Regions from separate parts of the Rhodomicrobium lacus genome, predicted to be linked through region 2. Evidence: riboswitches for the same ligand, from Rfam matches in the RefSeq annotation. Region 2 holds a riboswitch; the other holds the start of a gene.

Region 1 (7,822 bases), on a different contig from region 2:
CAACATCTGGAAGCCCGCGCAAAGTCCGATCACGCGACCGCCGCGCCGCGCATGCGCGAGAATGTCGATGTCCCAGCCCTCGCGGCGGAGCACGTCGAGGTCCGTGCGCGTCGCCTTCGAGCCCGGCAGGATGACGACGTCGGTGTCGGCGGGGATCGGGTTGCCCGGCTGAATCCACTTGAGCGAAACGCCGGGTTCCGCCGCCAGCGGATCGAGGTCGTCGAAATTCGCCACGCGAGACAGGCGAGGCACCGCGACTTTGACGCCGCGCCCCTCGCCCTCGGCCGGACGCTCCAGAGCGAGCGAGTCTTCTGCGGGAAGCCGCTCCGCGCTGTCGAACCAGCGCAGCACGCCGAGGAAGGGCCACCCCGTGGCTTCGGTGATGGTTTTCACGCCCGGCTCGAAAAGCGAGAAATCGCCGCGAAACTTGTTGACGATGTAGCCTTTCACCCGCGCGCGGTCGGCCTCGGACAGAAGCAGATGGCTGCCGACGATGGCCGCCATCGTGCCGCCCCGGTCGATGTCCGACAGGATCACCACCGGCAGGCCGCCCGCTTCGGCGAGGTGCATGTTCGTGATGTCGGAGTTGCGAAGATAGATTTCCGCGCCGCTGCCCGCGCCCTCCACGATGACGAGATCGGCCTCGGCGCGGAGCCGGTCGAGACTGTCGATCACGGCAGGCATCATCTTCTGGCGCATGTGATGATAGATCCGCGCCGGGCAATTGCCGAGCACGCGCCCGCGCAGAACGACCTGCGAGCCGATATCCGTCTGCGGCTTCAAAAGCACGGGGTTCATGTGGATCGACGGGGCGGCCTTCGCTGCGCGCGCCTGCATCGCCTGCGCGCGGCCGATCTCACCGTAAACGATCTCGCCATCTGGGCCGGGCGGCAGGTCGCTGTCTGCGGCCACGGCGGCGTTGTTCGACATGTTCTGCGCCTTGAACGGACGCACCACGAGGCCGCGCCGCGCATACGCCCGGCACAGCCCCGCGACGACCATGCTCTTGCCGACGTCCGACGCCGTGCCCTGGATCATGATCGAGCGGGCGCGGCGCGGCAGTCCCTCGGGCGCGGGCTGATAGGCGATGCGGGCGATGAGTTCGGCGGCCTGTGCGGGGATCGTGTCGGCGGTCATTCGTCTGTTTCGTTTTCTACCGGCGGCGCTTTCAGCCGGAATTCGCGCGTCTGATCGTGCCCGTCCCAGATCTCCGGTTTCTTCAGCCACTTCTGGATGAAGTTCCAGCTTCCGCGATAGCCGTTATGCGGCAGGGTGCAATTCGAGCAATCCTTTCGCCGCATTCCGTTCGCGTCGGTATAGACGATGTACGGGCCAGGGCATTCATAGGCGATAAGCGGGCAATAGCAAAACAGGCAATTGAACTTGCCGCGAACGCCTTTGTGACACGGCAAGAACGGGCACGCCTGGTTGGTGAAGCCCTTGAAGCCTTCGTTGGTCGTAGTGTCTTTCGGTTCCATGCCATGGCCTTTCGGGTGTCACAGGAGCGGCTGCGGGCGATGACAGACGAGCCGCTGGCGACGACGAACATTCACTTGGGCTTTTTTGATTCCCGAGCAAAGGGGTTATCGTGATTTATCCCAGGAAGTGCGGTGATAATAACAAAAAGCGCTGTTATCGTTAGATGTCTTCTTGCAACTCTCAATCATGTTAGTTAGTGTGATTCGACGAACGAAAATGCCTTTTTTCGTTAGCAGGGGAATCGATGGCTCAAGCCAGCGGACGCGTTGGGCAATATGTAAAGTCTTCCGGTGTCGGTGGGGAATATTACAATTCCTACGTTCCGAATCCTCTGCCACCAAATCCCCCTCTGGAGATGAACGAACTTTTTCCTCTGCTCGATCAAGCCAGCGTTGCGCTCGGCAGGCTCGACGGCATGAGCATGATTTTGCCTGACCCCTCCCTTTTTATTTACATGTACGTCAGAAAAGAAGCTGTGCTGTCTTCTCAGATCGAAGGGACGCAGTCTTCTCTTTCCGATCTCTTGCTCTTTGAGACGACCGATGCGCCGGGTGTGCCTATAGACGACGTGACGGAAGTTTCCTGTTATGTGGAAGCCATGTCATATGGTTTGGAGCGTCTGAAAGAGCTACCGCTATCGCTCCGCCTGATCAGAGAAATTCACGGAAAGCTGATGAACAACTCGCGTGGCGGGCACAAAATGCCAGGTGAGTTTCGAACTTCACAAAATTGGATCGGCGGATCCAGACCGGGCAACGCGGCTTTCGTTCCCCCGCCTCCGGAACGCTTGATGGAAGTGCTCGGCGAATTCGAGAAATTTTTGCACGACGAGAAAGCTGCCCTTCCCGTGCTCGTAAAAGCCGCGATGGCGCATGTGCAATTTGAGACGATCCATCCCTTCCTCGACGGAAACGGGCGGCTTGGCCGCCTTCTCATTACTTTCATCTTGTGCGAGAAAGGAATTCTCAAGCAGCCATTGTTGTATCTTAGTTTGTATTTCAAAACCAATAGAGAAAAATATTATGGTCTTCTTCAATCTGTGAGGGAAACCGGAAATTTGGAAGATTGGGTCAGGTTCTTTCTTGTGGGCGTGGCCGAAACGGCAAATCAAGCTACAGACACGGCAAAAAATATTCTTGCTTTGTTTGCGAAAGATAAGGAGAGAATAGTCAACTCAGGCAGACACGCAGCAAGTGTGTTCACTGTGTATGACTTCATGAAGAGGTATCCCGTCACGAACACAACCCGAATAAAGGATGACTGCGATCTTGCGCTTCCAACCGTGTTGCGCGCCTTGAACGCTCTTGAAAGTCTTGGCATCACAAAAGAAGCCACAGGAAAGGGACGACATAAAATATTCGTTTATGATAGATACCTATCTATTCTCAATCAAGGCGCGGAACCTTTCGCTAATTAGTCGAGCGCGACGGGTTGCGGCATGACCCATATCGGCCGCTTCGCGCCCTCGCCCACGGGGCCCTTGCATTTCGGCTCGCTCGTCGCCGCCGTCGCGAGCTATTGCGATGCGCGCGCTGCGGGCGGACGCTGGCTCGTGCGGATGGAAGACATCGACCCGCCGCGCGAGATGCCGGGGGCGGCGGCGCGCATCCTCGCGCAACTTGGGGCTTACGGTTTCGAGTGGGACGGCGACGTGTTGTTTCAGAGCGGGAGGCTCGATGCCTACGCGCACGCGCTCGAAACGCTCAGGCGCGCGGGAAACGTCTTCTGGTGCCGCTGCTCACGGGCCGATCTCGCCCGGATCGGCGGCGCGGTCTATCCCGGCACATGCCACGCCTTCACGGCGCCGCGCGACGATGCCGCCGTGCGCCTCCGCGTTCCCGCTGGCGTCGTGGACTTCGCCGATCGCGTGTTCGGTCCGCAGCGCGAGGACGTCGCTGCGACCGTGGGCGATTTCGTGGTGCTGCGCCGCGACGGGCTGTTCGCCTATCAACTCGCCGTGGTGGTCGACGATGCCTTTCAGGCTGTGACCGATGTCGTGCGCGGCGCCGATCTCCTCGACAACACCGCGCGGCAGATCGTGCTGCAACGGCTGCTCGGCCTGCCCGAGCCGCGATACATGCATCTGCCGCTCGCGCTCAACGCCGATGGCAGCAAGCTTTCCAAGCAGACGCACGCGAAGGAACTGCCGACCCCCGCCGATAGCCGCCTACTGTGGCGGGCACTCGCCTTTCTCGGGCAGGACGTGCCGCCGGAGATGCCGCCTGCGCCCTGCGCGGAAATTCTCCGCCACGGGGTCGGGCATTGGAGCCCCGCCGCCGTGCCACGCACAAGCCATATGCGGCTCGCCTGATCGCACGCGACGGGAAGCCCGTCGCATTGCCGTCGCTTTGGCTTTATGATAGGCCGCATCGAGCGCCGGTGCCCGCGCAAGCGGGTGAAACGGGAACGCGGTGAGGGACGCTCGATCCCGATTCCGCGGCTTCCCCCGCAACTGTAAGCGGCGAGCCGTCATCGAAGCCACTGAACGCGTGCGTTCGGGAAGGCGATGGCGGCCACGACCCGCGAGCCAGGAGACCGGCCGGCGCTGTAACTGTTGTCTCGACGCGTGCAAGCGGCCTCCGTCGCATGAAACGCTCTGGACACGCAACGTGCGACGGCGGGTCGGCGGAGGATGTCATTTTACAGGTTCCCCATACGGATTCGGCCGTAAAAGCGGCCGTGCTCGCGCCGCGCCGCAAGTGGCCGGTGACGATGCTGGCGCTCTTCGCGGTGGCGGCGCTGCTGGCCGTGCTTTCGCTCGGCGCGGGGCCGGTCGCGCTTTCGCCCGATACGGTTACGGCGGCGCTGTTCGGCGCAGGGACCGAGCCGCAACGTATCATCGTGCAGGAAATCCGCCTGCCGCGCGCGGTGCTGGCGCTCGCCATCGGCGCGATCCTCGGGCTTTCCGGCGCGGCGCTGCAAGGGCTGTTGCGCAACCCGCTGGCCTCGCCCGCGCTGTTCGGCGCGCCGCAGGCTGCGGCGTTCGGCGCGGTCGTCGTGATCGCAACGGGACTCGCCGATGCGCTGTCTTTCGCCCTGCCGGTGGCGGCGATCGCGGCGGCGTTCGCGTCGGTTTTCGTGCTGCTCGCAGTGGCGGGCCGCAACGCAAACCTTCTGATCCTCATCCTCGCTGGCCTCGCGCTTTCGGCTCTCGCGGGCGCGGGAACCGCGCTCGCGGTGAACCTCGCCCCGAATCCTTACGCCGCGCTCGAAATCACCTTCTGGCTGCTTGGCTCGCTCGAAGACCGGAGTTTCCAGCATGTGGCGCTGGCGCTTCCCTTCATCCTTGGGGGCGCGGCGATCCTGCTCGCCAACAGGAACGCGCTTCGGACGCTGAGCCTCGGCGAAGAGGCGGCGCAAAGCCTCGGCGTGGATGTGGCGCGGCTCCGGCTCGCGGTGATCGCGGGCGTGGCGCTCGGTGTCGGCGGCGCGGTGGCGGTTTCGGGAACCATCGGCTTTATCGGCCTGGTCGCGCCGCATCTCGCGCGCCCGCTCGTCGGCCACGACCCCGCGCGGCTGCTGCTGCCGAGCGCGGCCATCGGCGCGGCGTTGCTTCTTGCCGCCGACATCGCCGTGCGCCTCATTCCGTCGACGACCGACATAAAAGTCGGCGTGCTGACGGCGATCATCGGCGTTCCTTTCTTTCTTTATCTGATCGTGCGCGACCGCCGCGCACTGACGGGCGGCCTCTCATGAGCGCGGCTTATCTCTCGGCGCGCGGTCTCGGTGTCCGGCTCGGCGCGCGCGACCTCATCGCGGATGTGTCGTTCGACCTGCCGCGCGGCTGCCTCGCCGCCGTGATCGGCCCGAACGGCGCGGGCAAGACGACGCTGCTCCGCGCGCTCGCGGGGCTCGTGCCGTCGCGCGGGGAAATCCGGGCGGGCGGCGGCGACGCGGCGGCGCTGCCGATCCGCGAGCGCGCCCTTCGCTTCGCGTATCTGCCGCAAGGCCACGCGGTGCATTGGCCGCTGCCGGTGCGCGATGTGGTGGCGCTCGGCCGCTATCCGCATGGCGCGACCGATCCCGCGAATCTCCCGGCCCGCGACGCCGAAGCCGTCGCGCGTGCCATCGCCGCCGCCGATCTGGGCGCGCTCGCCGACCGCCCCGTCACCGAGTTGTCCGGCGGCGAGAAGGCCCGCGTGGCGCTCGCCCGTATGCTGGCGGTCGAAGCGCCGGTCGTGCTGGCGGACGAGCCCATCGCGTCCCTCGACCCGCGCTATCAGCTCGACGTGATGGCGCTGCTTCGGGACACGGCGCTCGGCGGTGCGCTCGTGCTGGTGGTGACGCACGATCTCGGCCTTGCCGCGCGGTTTGCGGACCGCGTGCTGGTCATGAAAGACGGACGGCTGATCGAATCCGGGGCGCCCGCCGTCGCGTTGTCGCCCGAGATGCTGGCGCACGCGTTCCATATCGGTGCCTTCCGGGCGGAGCATGACGGCGCGCCCGTGCTCGTTCCGTGGGTCGCGCCGTGATCCGCTTCGCCGCCGCCTGCATGATGCTGTTTGCCTCGCTCGCCGTCGCTGTCGCCGCCGCCGATTCGCCGCGCCGCATCGTGTCCATCAATCTCTGTACCGACCAGCTTCTTCTCACGCTCGCGGACAGCGATCAGATCGCCGGACTTAGCCCCTATTCGCGCGACGCCTCGCAAAGCTGGCTGGCGATGGAAGCGCGCGCTTTCCCGAAATTGTCCGGCACGGCGGAGGATGCCCTTATCGCAGAACCGGACCTCGTGCTCGCCGGGCGCTTCACGCGGCTTGCCACGCGTCAGATATTGAAAGCGAAGGGTGTGCCGGTCGCGGAGTTCGATGTCGCCCGCTCCATCAACGACGCGAAACTGCAAATTCGGCGCATGGCCGCGCTCGTCGGCCATCCAGACCGCGCGGAACCGCACATCGCGCGGATCGACGCCGCTTTGCTTCGCGCCCGCGCCGCGGCGTCGCGCGTGCATTCGCGGGTGCTGGCCGTTTCGCGGCGCGGCTGGGTGTTCGGGGGGGAATCGATGACAACGTCCCTTCTGGCCGCCGCCGGTCTCGTGAACGCCGCCGGAGACATGGGCCTGTCGCATGGCGGTTTCGCGTCGCTGGAGGCCATCGTGATGACGCGGCCCGATTTCATTCTCGTCACAAATGTTCGTGATAGCCCGCGCGATCAGGGCGAAGCGCTGCTGGTGCACCCTGCGCTGCAAAAGCTGTATCCGCTCGCGCGCCGCATCGTGATTCCCGAGCCGCTCACGACATGCGGCGGACCGATGCTGGCGGATGCGCTCGACAGCCTCGCCGCTCAGGTTTCGGCGCTTGAGGCAAGTAAAGCCACGCCTGAGTTTTCACGGTGAGATTCAACGCGCATCGGGTCAGAACGCCGCGCAAAGCGCCGCGAAAGGCCGCTTGCATTCGTCTCAAGCGGGTGCAATAAGTCGAGTTTGATGGTGCTTCGATGGTCTTAATCGTCGAAGATAATAGGTAATAAGGCTGACACTCCAACCTCATAAAAGAAGGGTGGATACTTGGCTTTGTTCGCGCAGGTAAATATCTGCCGCGAAGTGGCAAGTTTGCCAAGCTATTACCGGCCATTGGAACAGACCGAATCCGCTGGAGGGTGGTTCAGAAGCTATGATGACCTTCAACTCTACCGGCCGGTTTCTGATTTGTCGCGGAATCGCCGACGCTTTCTGAGGAGCGTTGCTGATGTCGGTGCGGCATATCCGGACGACGGCCCCTATCGGATCATGGCGTAGCTCACGCTTCCGGCTTTGTCCACCCCGCGACATCATCACACTCATCAAAAGGCGTTGACGGGACAGCGGCCCCCCAAGGAGGCGATGCATGCGGATTGTACTTATCCATCCAAACTATCATTCGGGCGGCGCCGAAATCGCGGGCCGATGGTCCCCCTCGTGGGTGGCCTACCTCGCCGGTTATCTGAAGGCGGGCGGTTATTCCGACATCCGCTTCATCGACGCGATGACGGATAACCTCACCGAAGATGAACTTCGCGCGATCCTCGCCGAGGAAAAGCCCGACATCGTCGGCTCGACGGCCATTACGCCGTCCATCTACAAGGCCGAGCGCGCGCTGCAGATCGCCAAGGAAGTTCACCCGAACGTGGTGACGGTGCTGGGCGGCATCCACGGCACGTTCATGTATTCCCAGATCCTGCACGAAGCCCCGTGGATCGACGCCATCATCCGCGGCGAAGGCGAAGCGGTGATGCTGAACCTCGTGAAGGCGGTCGACAAGGGCGAATGGCCCGACAGCCGCGGCCAGGTCCACGGCATCGCCTATCAGGAAGGCTCGAAAGTCATCGCCACCCCGGCCGAGCCGCCGATCCGCGACGTCGACACCAT
Region 2 (7,822 bases):
CTGGATGCGAATCGCTTGTGCAGCAGTTCCGCCGGCAACCTCCCTTGCCAAACGCGGCGCTTCCGGCTTCGCGTTCGACTGATCTGCGGCGCCGCATGTTCGGCCGCCTCTTGTGCGAAACTCTCCTCAAGCTCGACGCGTTGCGGTTCGAGTTGTCGAGTGAGTGCTGCCCCGTTTCGAAGGCGCGCCGTAAGCGTCGTGGCGCAGCCTGGCCAAAACCTGAAAAACAAACCCTTTCACCGCGATCTGATTGCGATTCAGCCGGCCCCTAGGCCAGCATGCCGGCAACAGCCCCGCTCGACATCGTCGCAAGCGTGCCCGACACGATCGATCTCGGCGCAAGTTCCACGATTTCCGAGCGCCTTTCGGGCGCCATCACAGTCATGCCGCCGATCATGATCCCGGCGCTGCCGAAATTGGCGAAACCGCACAGCGCATAGGTCATGATCATCTTCGAGCGCGGGCTCAGCGCGTCGGGAGGCAACCGCGCGAGGTCGAGATAGGCGGCGAACTCGTTCACGACGGTCTTTGTCGCCATCAGGCCCGCCGCCGTGTCGAGTTCGTTCGCACCGATACCGATGGCCCACAGCAGCGGTTTGAATACGAGCCCGAAAAGCTGTTGCAGCGTAATCGCTCCGCCGCCCGGAGAGGGAATGAGGCCCAGCCCGGCATTGACGAGATGAACGAGCGCCACGAAGACGATCAGCATCGCGATGATACTGGCGACGAGGAAAATGCCGTCGGTCGTGCCGCGCGTGATCGATTCGAGGGCGCTCGACGGCGGGTCGCTCTGTTCGAGCACCGCAGGCTCGCGCGCGCCCGCATCGAACGGCACCATGATCGCGGCGATGGCGAGCGCGGCGGGCGTCGAAATCACGGAGGCGATGAGGATGTTGCCGAGCGCGCCCGGAATGACGGGGCCGAGAAGCGAGGCATAGATCACCATCATGGTGCCGGCCACGCCCGCCATGCCGCAACTCATGAGCGCAAAAAGCTCGCCGCGCGACATCCGGTTGAGATAGGCGCGCACCAGAAGCGGCGCTTCCACCATGCCGACGAAAATGTGGACCGCCGCGCCGAGACCGAGCGCGCCGCCGATGCCGAGCGTGTTTCGCAGGATAAAGGCGAAGCCGCCGACGATACGCTGGAGGATGCCGAGGTAGAGCATGAGGCTCGCAAGCGCGCTGATGACGAGCACGAGGGGAAACGCCTTGAAAGCCAGAACGAAACTCGCGCCCGGCGTCACTTCGCTGAAGGGCAGGGGCGCGCCGCCGAGATAGCCGAAAACGAGCGCGGTCCCGGCGTCGGTCGCGGTCTGGAGAGTTCCGACGGCGTCGTTCAAGGTCGCGAAAACGGCTGTCGCCGGCGGAAACTCGATGCACAGCACGGCGAGGGCTGTTTGAAGCGCTATGCCGCCCGCGACGATGCGGAGGGGAAGACGCCAGCGATCTTCGCTAAGGCACCAGGCCACGGCCAGAAGCGTGGCAAGGCCCGCCAATCCATGCGCTACTTGCAAAATGCAGCCCCCGGCTTTTCCGGCTCGGTCTGCCGGACCGCGACGGCAATCCCGTGAAGGCCGCGCTTCGGTCTGGATTACACATTTGCTATTGGCGCGCAATCCTGTCCGAGCATTCCGGGCACTTCCTCGCAACGCGCTCGGTATCTAGCGAGTTGACGGCGGTCGACACGGGGTTCATCATCCGCTCGCCCGAGATGAGGAAGCCGGTGAAATTCCGGCGCGGTCGCGCCACTGTTAACGGTCCCCGAGCCGTGAGTCAGACCCTCAAATTTCTCGGCGTCATAACTCGAACGGGACGCGCAATCCCAAGGAGATATCATGACCGACATCGCCCACCGGCACGACGTCGCTGACGTGCCGAACCTTGTCATTCCGCTCAGCAGCATTCTTCCGTGGGCCATCTTCGGCGGCCTGATCGCGCTCCTTGCGATCTATTTCGTAGGCGCCGAACAGGGCGCGGTGGCGATCTTCGACGGCATGATGGTGCATGAAGCCGTCCATGACGCCCGCCATCTGCTTGGTTTCCCCTGCCACTGACGTCGGAGCGAAAATCACATGGCTGGTTCCTATCTCGCGCGCGGCATGCTCGCCGGGCTTCTCGCCGCGCTCGTCACTTTCCTTTTTGCCTATACGGTCGGCGAGCCGCCGGTCGATCAGGCCATTGCCTTTGAAGAACAGACCGCCAAGGCCGAGGCGGCCGCCAAAGAGGCACGCGGTGAGCCTGCTGCCGCAGAAGAACCCGAACTCGTGAGCCGCAAGGTCCAGAGTACGGCAGGGCTTCTCACCGGCCTCGTCGTGTTCGGAACCGCGCTCGGCGGGCTGTTCGGCATCGCCAACGCCTTCGCTCAGGGCCGTCTGGGGCGGCTCAGCCCGCGCGCGACGGCGGCATTCCTCGCGCTGGCAGGCTTTATCGTGCTCTATCTCGTGCCGCAGATGAAATATCCCGCCAACCCGCCCGCCGTGGGTTCGCCGGAAACGATCGGTATTCGCACCGCGCTCTATTTCGGCATGATGGCACTCTCGCTCGCAGTGGCGTTTGCCTCTCTGAGCCTCGGCAAGATCTTCGCCCATCGCCTCGGAGCGTGGAACGGTGCGCTTGTCGGCCTTGGCGTCTACGCGCTGGCCGTCATCGTTGCTCTGGAAGCGCTTCCCACTATCCAGGAAGTGCCGGAAAACTTCTCGGCGCAGACGCTGTGGCAGTTCCGGGCCGCGTCGATAGGAACGCAGGCACTCGTCTGGACGTTGATCGGCGCGTTTTTCGGGCTTTTCGCCGAACGCACCGTTGCCAGACGCATCGCGGCGAAGCCCGTGGCTGCATGAGGCGCATCGCCGATTACGGGGCGCTTCTGATGGCCGGGCTCGTCCCGGCCATTGTCTTTCTCGCGGTCGCGCCGGTCGCCGAGGCCCATAGAAAAAGCATCGGACCGACCGGGGGCATCTCCATCGAGAGCATCCCGCATGGGCAGATGGCTGTGATCGCGCGTCATCGCGCCGCGATTTTCGCGCTCGCCGACGCTCAGGTGAAGCCCGACGAAAAGCTCTGGCGTCTGCGCAACTATGCGGAAATCCAGTTTACAGCCTGCCTGTGGGGGCTCGCACCGTCGGCTCTCACCGACGAGGAAAGCCCCTTCAACGAATGCAGCCACGCCTATCTCGCGGCGACCATGGCCCTCCTCTCGCATATGGCGAGCCGGGACGGCGCGCGCGCGGAAACGAAGGCGCTCGCAGCGGCGGTCGAGCGCGATCTGCTGCTCGATGGAACCGGCGCGCTCTGCCAATGGTCCGGCGAGCCTTACAATACGGCGGATGTCGTCTGGCCCGAACTAGGCGCCATTCCTCGCCATGCGCCGACCGCGCTTGCTGCTGCGGGCCTGACGGCGGCGCTCATTGGCGGTGCTTGGGGATTGATGCTGCTGCTTCGGCGCATCGCGTCGAGGGATGCCTGAAGCGTTTTTTTCGCGTCGACGTTCGGTGAAGGGAGATAGTGGAGCGCCTCCGTTTCGATAAAGGCGCCCCATTCTGAGTGCGGCTACGCCGGATGCGCGCCGGTGCGAACGATGGTACCGACATGCTCGCCGCGCAGCGCTGCGGTGAGCCGCCCCGGCACGAGCCCGTTCACGATCTGCACGCGCTCGATGTGACGCGCGGTGGCCATCACCTCAAGCAGCGCGCGGTCGAACGGAAGTGTGCCCTCGTGCTTTGCGAGATCGGCGGCGCTCGTCTCCTTCAGGAGCTTCGCCCTTTTCCCGTCGGGGCCGTTCGGGTCGGTGGTGTAAACCCCGTCCACATCCTCCACGATCGTGAGGCCAGCCGCGCCGAGCGCGTCGGCGAGCAGGAACGCGCCCGTGTCGGCCCGATGGGGCGGAATGCGCGAGCCCGGAAACTCGTGGTTATGATAGGGCGGGAAGGCGCTGCCCACCACGGCACGGGCGGCCGAAAGGTGGATGGCGAGCTGGTCTGCCATGGTCGGATGCTCGATATAGGAGACGCCCTCAGGCGCGAGCAGCGACGCGAGGATGTGGCCGTTCTGGCCCGCCTCGCTTGCGGCGAGTGGCGCAAGAGAGCCGACGGGAAGACCGAGGTCCAGCCCCACGCCATAGAGATGGCGCGCGCGGATACCGGCGCCGGTCAGGATTAGGAGACGATGCTCCGGCAGCAGTTTCCGCAACTCGTCCACGATGGGCAGGATCGCCTCGTGGCCGCGGTCCAGGATAGAGCGGCCGCCGATCTTGACGACCTGCAGCCACGGCAGGATGCGGATGGGGCGCACGCCCGCGACGGGGGCGGTAAGCTGGCCGTCGAGGAGCGTCTGGCGTGCGAGCGGCGAGGCGACGTGTTTGATGGTGTTGGCAGACATTTCGGTGATCCCTTAGCTCGCAGTGATGATGGTGCCGACGTGTTCGCCGGCGAGGGCGCGCGTCAGGTTGCCGGCGACGAGGCCGTTGATGACCTGTACCTCGCGAACGTGCTTCGCCGATTTGAGCAGGTCGAGCATCGGGAATTCGAGGATCGAGTCGTGCAGCCCCTTGGCCTTCATCTCGTCGACCGATATCTTCGGGATGAAGGTGGCGTTCTTCGAAGTCTTCGGGTTTTCGGTGTAGAGGCCGTTTTCGTCCTTAACGAAGATCATCGCTTTCGTTCCGAACTGCTCGGCAACGAGGAAGCAACCTGCGTCGGTGCGATACGGCGGAATGACGGTATCGGCGGCAGGGCGCACCCATAGTCCGTAGGGCGGCATGCCGGAGAAAACCACGGCGTTCACCTCGGCCAGGTAGAGCGGCACAGCCGAGAGCCCCGCGTTGCTGACCGTGGAAATGCCATGCTTGGCGAGCAGCTGCCCGATCATTTCGGCGTTCTGGCTCGCGACCGATGCGCCGAGCTGTGAAAGCACGCCAGCCGGAAGGTTGAGCCCCGCCGCGATCGAATAGAGGTGTCGGGCGCGCGTGCCGGCGCCGGTGCCGATCAGCAGTTTGTGCGCCTTGCGGACGGCCACGATTTCTTCGACAAGCGGATAGACCGCCGAGCGGCCCCGGTCGATGACGCTCTGACCGCCGATCTTGATCACGGTGGCTTCGGGCAGAATCCGGTAATCTGCCGCCTTCTCCGCCGCAGACAGAAGGTCCGGATCTGTCAGCGAGCGCTGCATGAGGAGCGTCTCAAGCTCTGATGTCGTATTGGCCATTGGGGTGCCTTTTCGTAGTTTTTATGTATTTCCACTTTTGCTTTGCCTGGGTTGATATGATATTTGGCACCGCTTCAGCAATATACGAAAATAGTGCGTATTCCACGGCGTCCGGAAGAAACGGCAAAGAAGATCAAAATTCAGCGCGTTTCATCAATCGTTCGCATCAGGCGGCAGGCGAATTCAACATTCCATTGAACCGGAAGTTTCATCGGGAGGGTGCTTTCCGCTTTAAGTGCCGACAAGGCCCTGTTTCTGCTGGTAAAATGCGATCAGTCCGTCCGAGGGCGGTGCACGCACAAAGAGACGTGATGGCCTGAAGGGAAGCCGGAATGTTTCGCCCTGCGGAATCGCGCATTCTGCGGTATTATTTTCCGCATCCGAAATTTTCGCACCAAAGCCATGTCCGACTTTCTGACCACCCGTGAACTCGCCGTGCTGCTGCGGGTGAAAGAGCGCAAGGTTTACGAGCTTGCGGCCGCTGGAACGCTGCCGGTCCGGCGCGTGACCGGAAAGCTCCTGTTTCCGCGCGAGGAAATAGAAACATGGCTCGGCACCAGAAGCGGCGAGACCCCCGTCGTGGCTTCGGTCAATGGCAGGGAATCCGCCAGGCCCGCTGTGGTTGTCGGCAGCCACGATCCTCTGCTGGAATGGGCATTACGGGAATCGCGCTCGGGCATCGCGACGTTTCTCGACGGTGCGCTCGACGGTCTCGACCGCGCGGCGGCCGGCGAGTGCGTCGCCGCCGGATTGCATATTCCGGAAGCGTCCGGCTGGAATGTCGCCTCGGTCGCAGATCGCTTCGGCAAGGAACCGTGGGTGTTGATCGAATGGGCGCGCCGCACGCGCGGGCTTGTCATGCGGACCGATCTTGCGAGGAAGCCGCGCTCATTGCGCGACGCGAAGGGGCTCCGACTTCTTTGCCGCCAGCCGGAAGCGGGAAGCGAGCTGATTTTCAGTCAGCTGCTCGCTTGCGAAAAGCTGCGACCGCAAGACTTCAACCTCGTCGGGATGGAGCGGTCGGAATCCGATCTTGTTTCAGCCATCGCGGCGAATCCAGAAATTTCTGAAGTTTTGCGCACTTCCTGCGTTCCATGCGAAAGCCGAAGACCTCGGCGGCTACGACATATCCGGCTTCGGGACGGTCCATTTCAACGGAAGCTGAGCGCCGGCAAGGTCAGCCTCGCAGCAGGGGGGCGTGCCAAGCAATTTTCCGCGATCAGCCCGGATTTCCGAAAAGGGGAGCGAATAAAAAGTCCGTCTCGCCGATGCTCTGCACTGAGAATCCTGTTCCAAAAATAAGCCAAATATTAGCATGACGATAGATGTCGAAACCGGCGTTTGCCAATTTCTTGGCAAAGATATGCTGGATGCAAGACACGCGCGCTCATATAAATCCATCTATACCCGTTGCCGCCGGGCGTGGCCCGGCCTTCCGGTCCGTTATTCCGCCAGACACCATAAAAGCTGGAGCAATTCTTTGCCAAGAACGCCCTTCGCTGCCGTGATCGCATTTGCGGTCCTCGCCTTCTCGACACCAACCTTCGCGCAGACGACGATCTTCAACGTCTCCTACGATGTGACGCGCGAGCTTTACAAGGAGATCAACCCCGCGTTCGAGGCCGACTGGAAGGCGAAGAGCGGAGAAGCTGTCACGGTGAAACAATCGCATGGCGGGTCGAGCAAGCAGGCGCTTTCCGTCCTCAATGGCCTCGAAGCCGACGTCGTTACCATGAACCAGTCTCCCGACATCGACGTCATCGCCGACAAGGGCATCATCGCCAAGGATTGGCGCGACCGCTTCCCGTTCAAGGCTAGCCCCTATACGACCACCACCGTTTTCGTCGTGCGCAAGGGGAACCCGAAAGCCATCAAGGACTGGGACGACCTGACGAAAAAAGGGCTTCAGGTCATTGTGCCGAACCCGAAGACTTCGGGTAATGGCCGCTATACGTATCTCTCGGCATGGGGCTATTCCCTCCAGAAAGGCGGGGATGCCGCCGCCGCGAAGGATTTCGTCACGCGGCTGTTTGCGAACGTGCCCGTGCTCGACGGCGGCGGACGCGGTGCGACGACGACCTTCACGCAGAACCAGATCGGCGATGTTCTGATCACCTTCGAGAGCGAAGCCCTGGCGCTCGCCCGAGAGATCGGCGAGGACAAGTTCGACATCGTGTATCCGTCGATCAGCATCGAGGCCGAGCCGCCGGTGGCGGTCGTCGATTCGGTCGTCGACAGACGCGGCACGCGAAAGCAAGCGACAGCCTATCTCGAATTCCTGTTCTCACCGCAGGGGCAGGAGATCATCGCGAACCGCGATTTTCGCCCGCGCGATGCTGAGGTTGCCGCGAAACATGCGAGCCGTTTCCCGGCGCTGAAAACATTCACGGTTGAGGGGCTTCTCGGCGGCTGGGAAAAAGCACAGAAAGAGCACTTCGGCGAAGGCGGCGTCTTCGATCAGATCTTCCAGAAGTAAAAAGAGACAAGCGCGAGGGCGGACAGAAGGCTCGCTTCTCCGCCCTCGTCCCCACCAGAAGCGCTTTACTCCTCCAGTACGACGGCGCACGAGCGCGCGGCGACATGCACGCACTGCCCGGGCTCGATATCGAGCAATGCGGTTG

Evidence for each region. Region 2 has a riboswitch for cobalamin ahead of EK416_RS07225 (CbtB domain-containing protein). Riboswitches for the same ligand answer to the same signal wherever they lie in the genome.
Region 1: linked by a shared signal. The riboswitch ahead of EK416_RS15630 (FecCD family ABC transporter permease) and the one ahead of EK416_RS07225 (CbtB domain-containing protein) in region 2 are both predicted to bind cobalamin.

Annotation. Positions count from the first base shown of each region.
Region 1 covers NZ_RZNF01000012.1:1,360,512-1,368,333, reverse strand. The annotation lists gene EK416_RS15650 (cobyric acid synthase) at 1-1,137, opposite strand, end outside; gene EK416_RS15645 (cysteine-rich small domain-containing protein) at 1,134-1,478, opposite strand; gene EK416_RS15640 (Fic family protein) at 1,724-2,896, shown strand; gene gluQRS (tRNA glutamyl-Q(34) synthetase GluQRS) at 2,918-3,790, shown strand; cobalamin riboswitch at 3,840-4,037, shown strand; gene EK416_RS15630 (FecCD family ABC transporter permease) at 4,192-5,175, shown strand; gene EK416_RS15625 (ABC transporter ATP-binding protein) at 5,172-5,951, shown strand; gene EK416_RS15620 (ABC transporter substrate-binding protein) at 5,948-6,811, shown strand; gene bchE (magnesium-protoporphyrin IX monomethyl ester anaerobic oxidative cyclase) at 7,302-7,822, shown strand, end outside.
Region 2 covers NZ_RZNF01000004.1:205,805-213,626, reverse strand. The annotation lists gene EK416_RS07230 (NupC/NupG family nucleoside CNT transporter) at 269-1,519, opposite strand; cobalamin riboswitch at 1,659-1,799, shown strand; gene EK416_RS07225 (CbtB domain-containing protein) at 1,838-2,056, shown strand; gene EK416_RS07220 (CbtA family protein) at 2,075-2,839, shown strand; gene EK416_RS07215 (hypothetical protein) at 2,836-3,465, shown strand; gene EK416_RS07210 (amino acid kinase family protein) at 3,549-4,376, opposite strand; gene EK416_RS07205 (amino acid kinase family protein) at 4,389-5,201, opposite strand; partial or broken gene EK416_RS18175 (helix-turn-helix domain-containing protein) at 5,604-5,699, shown strand; gene EK416_RS07200 (substrate-binding domain-containing protein) at 5,820-6,503, shown strand; gene EK416_RS07195 (sulfate ABC transporter substrate-binding protein) at 6,682-7,677, shown strand; gene EK416_RS07190 (ABC transporter ATP-binding protein) at 7,743-7,822, opposite strand, start outside.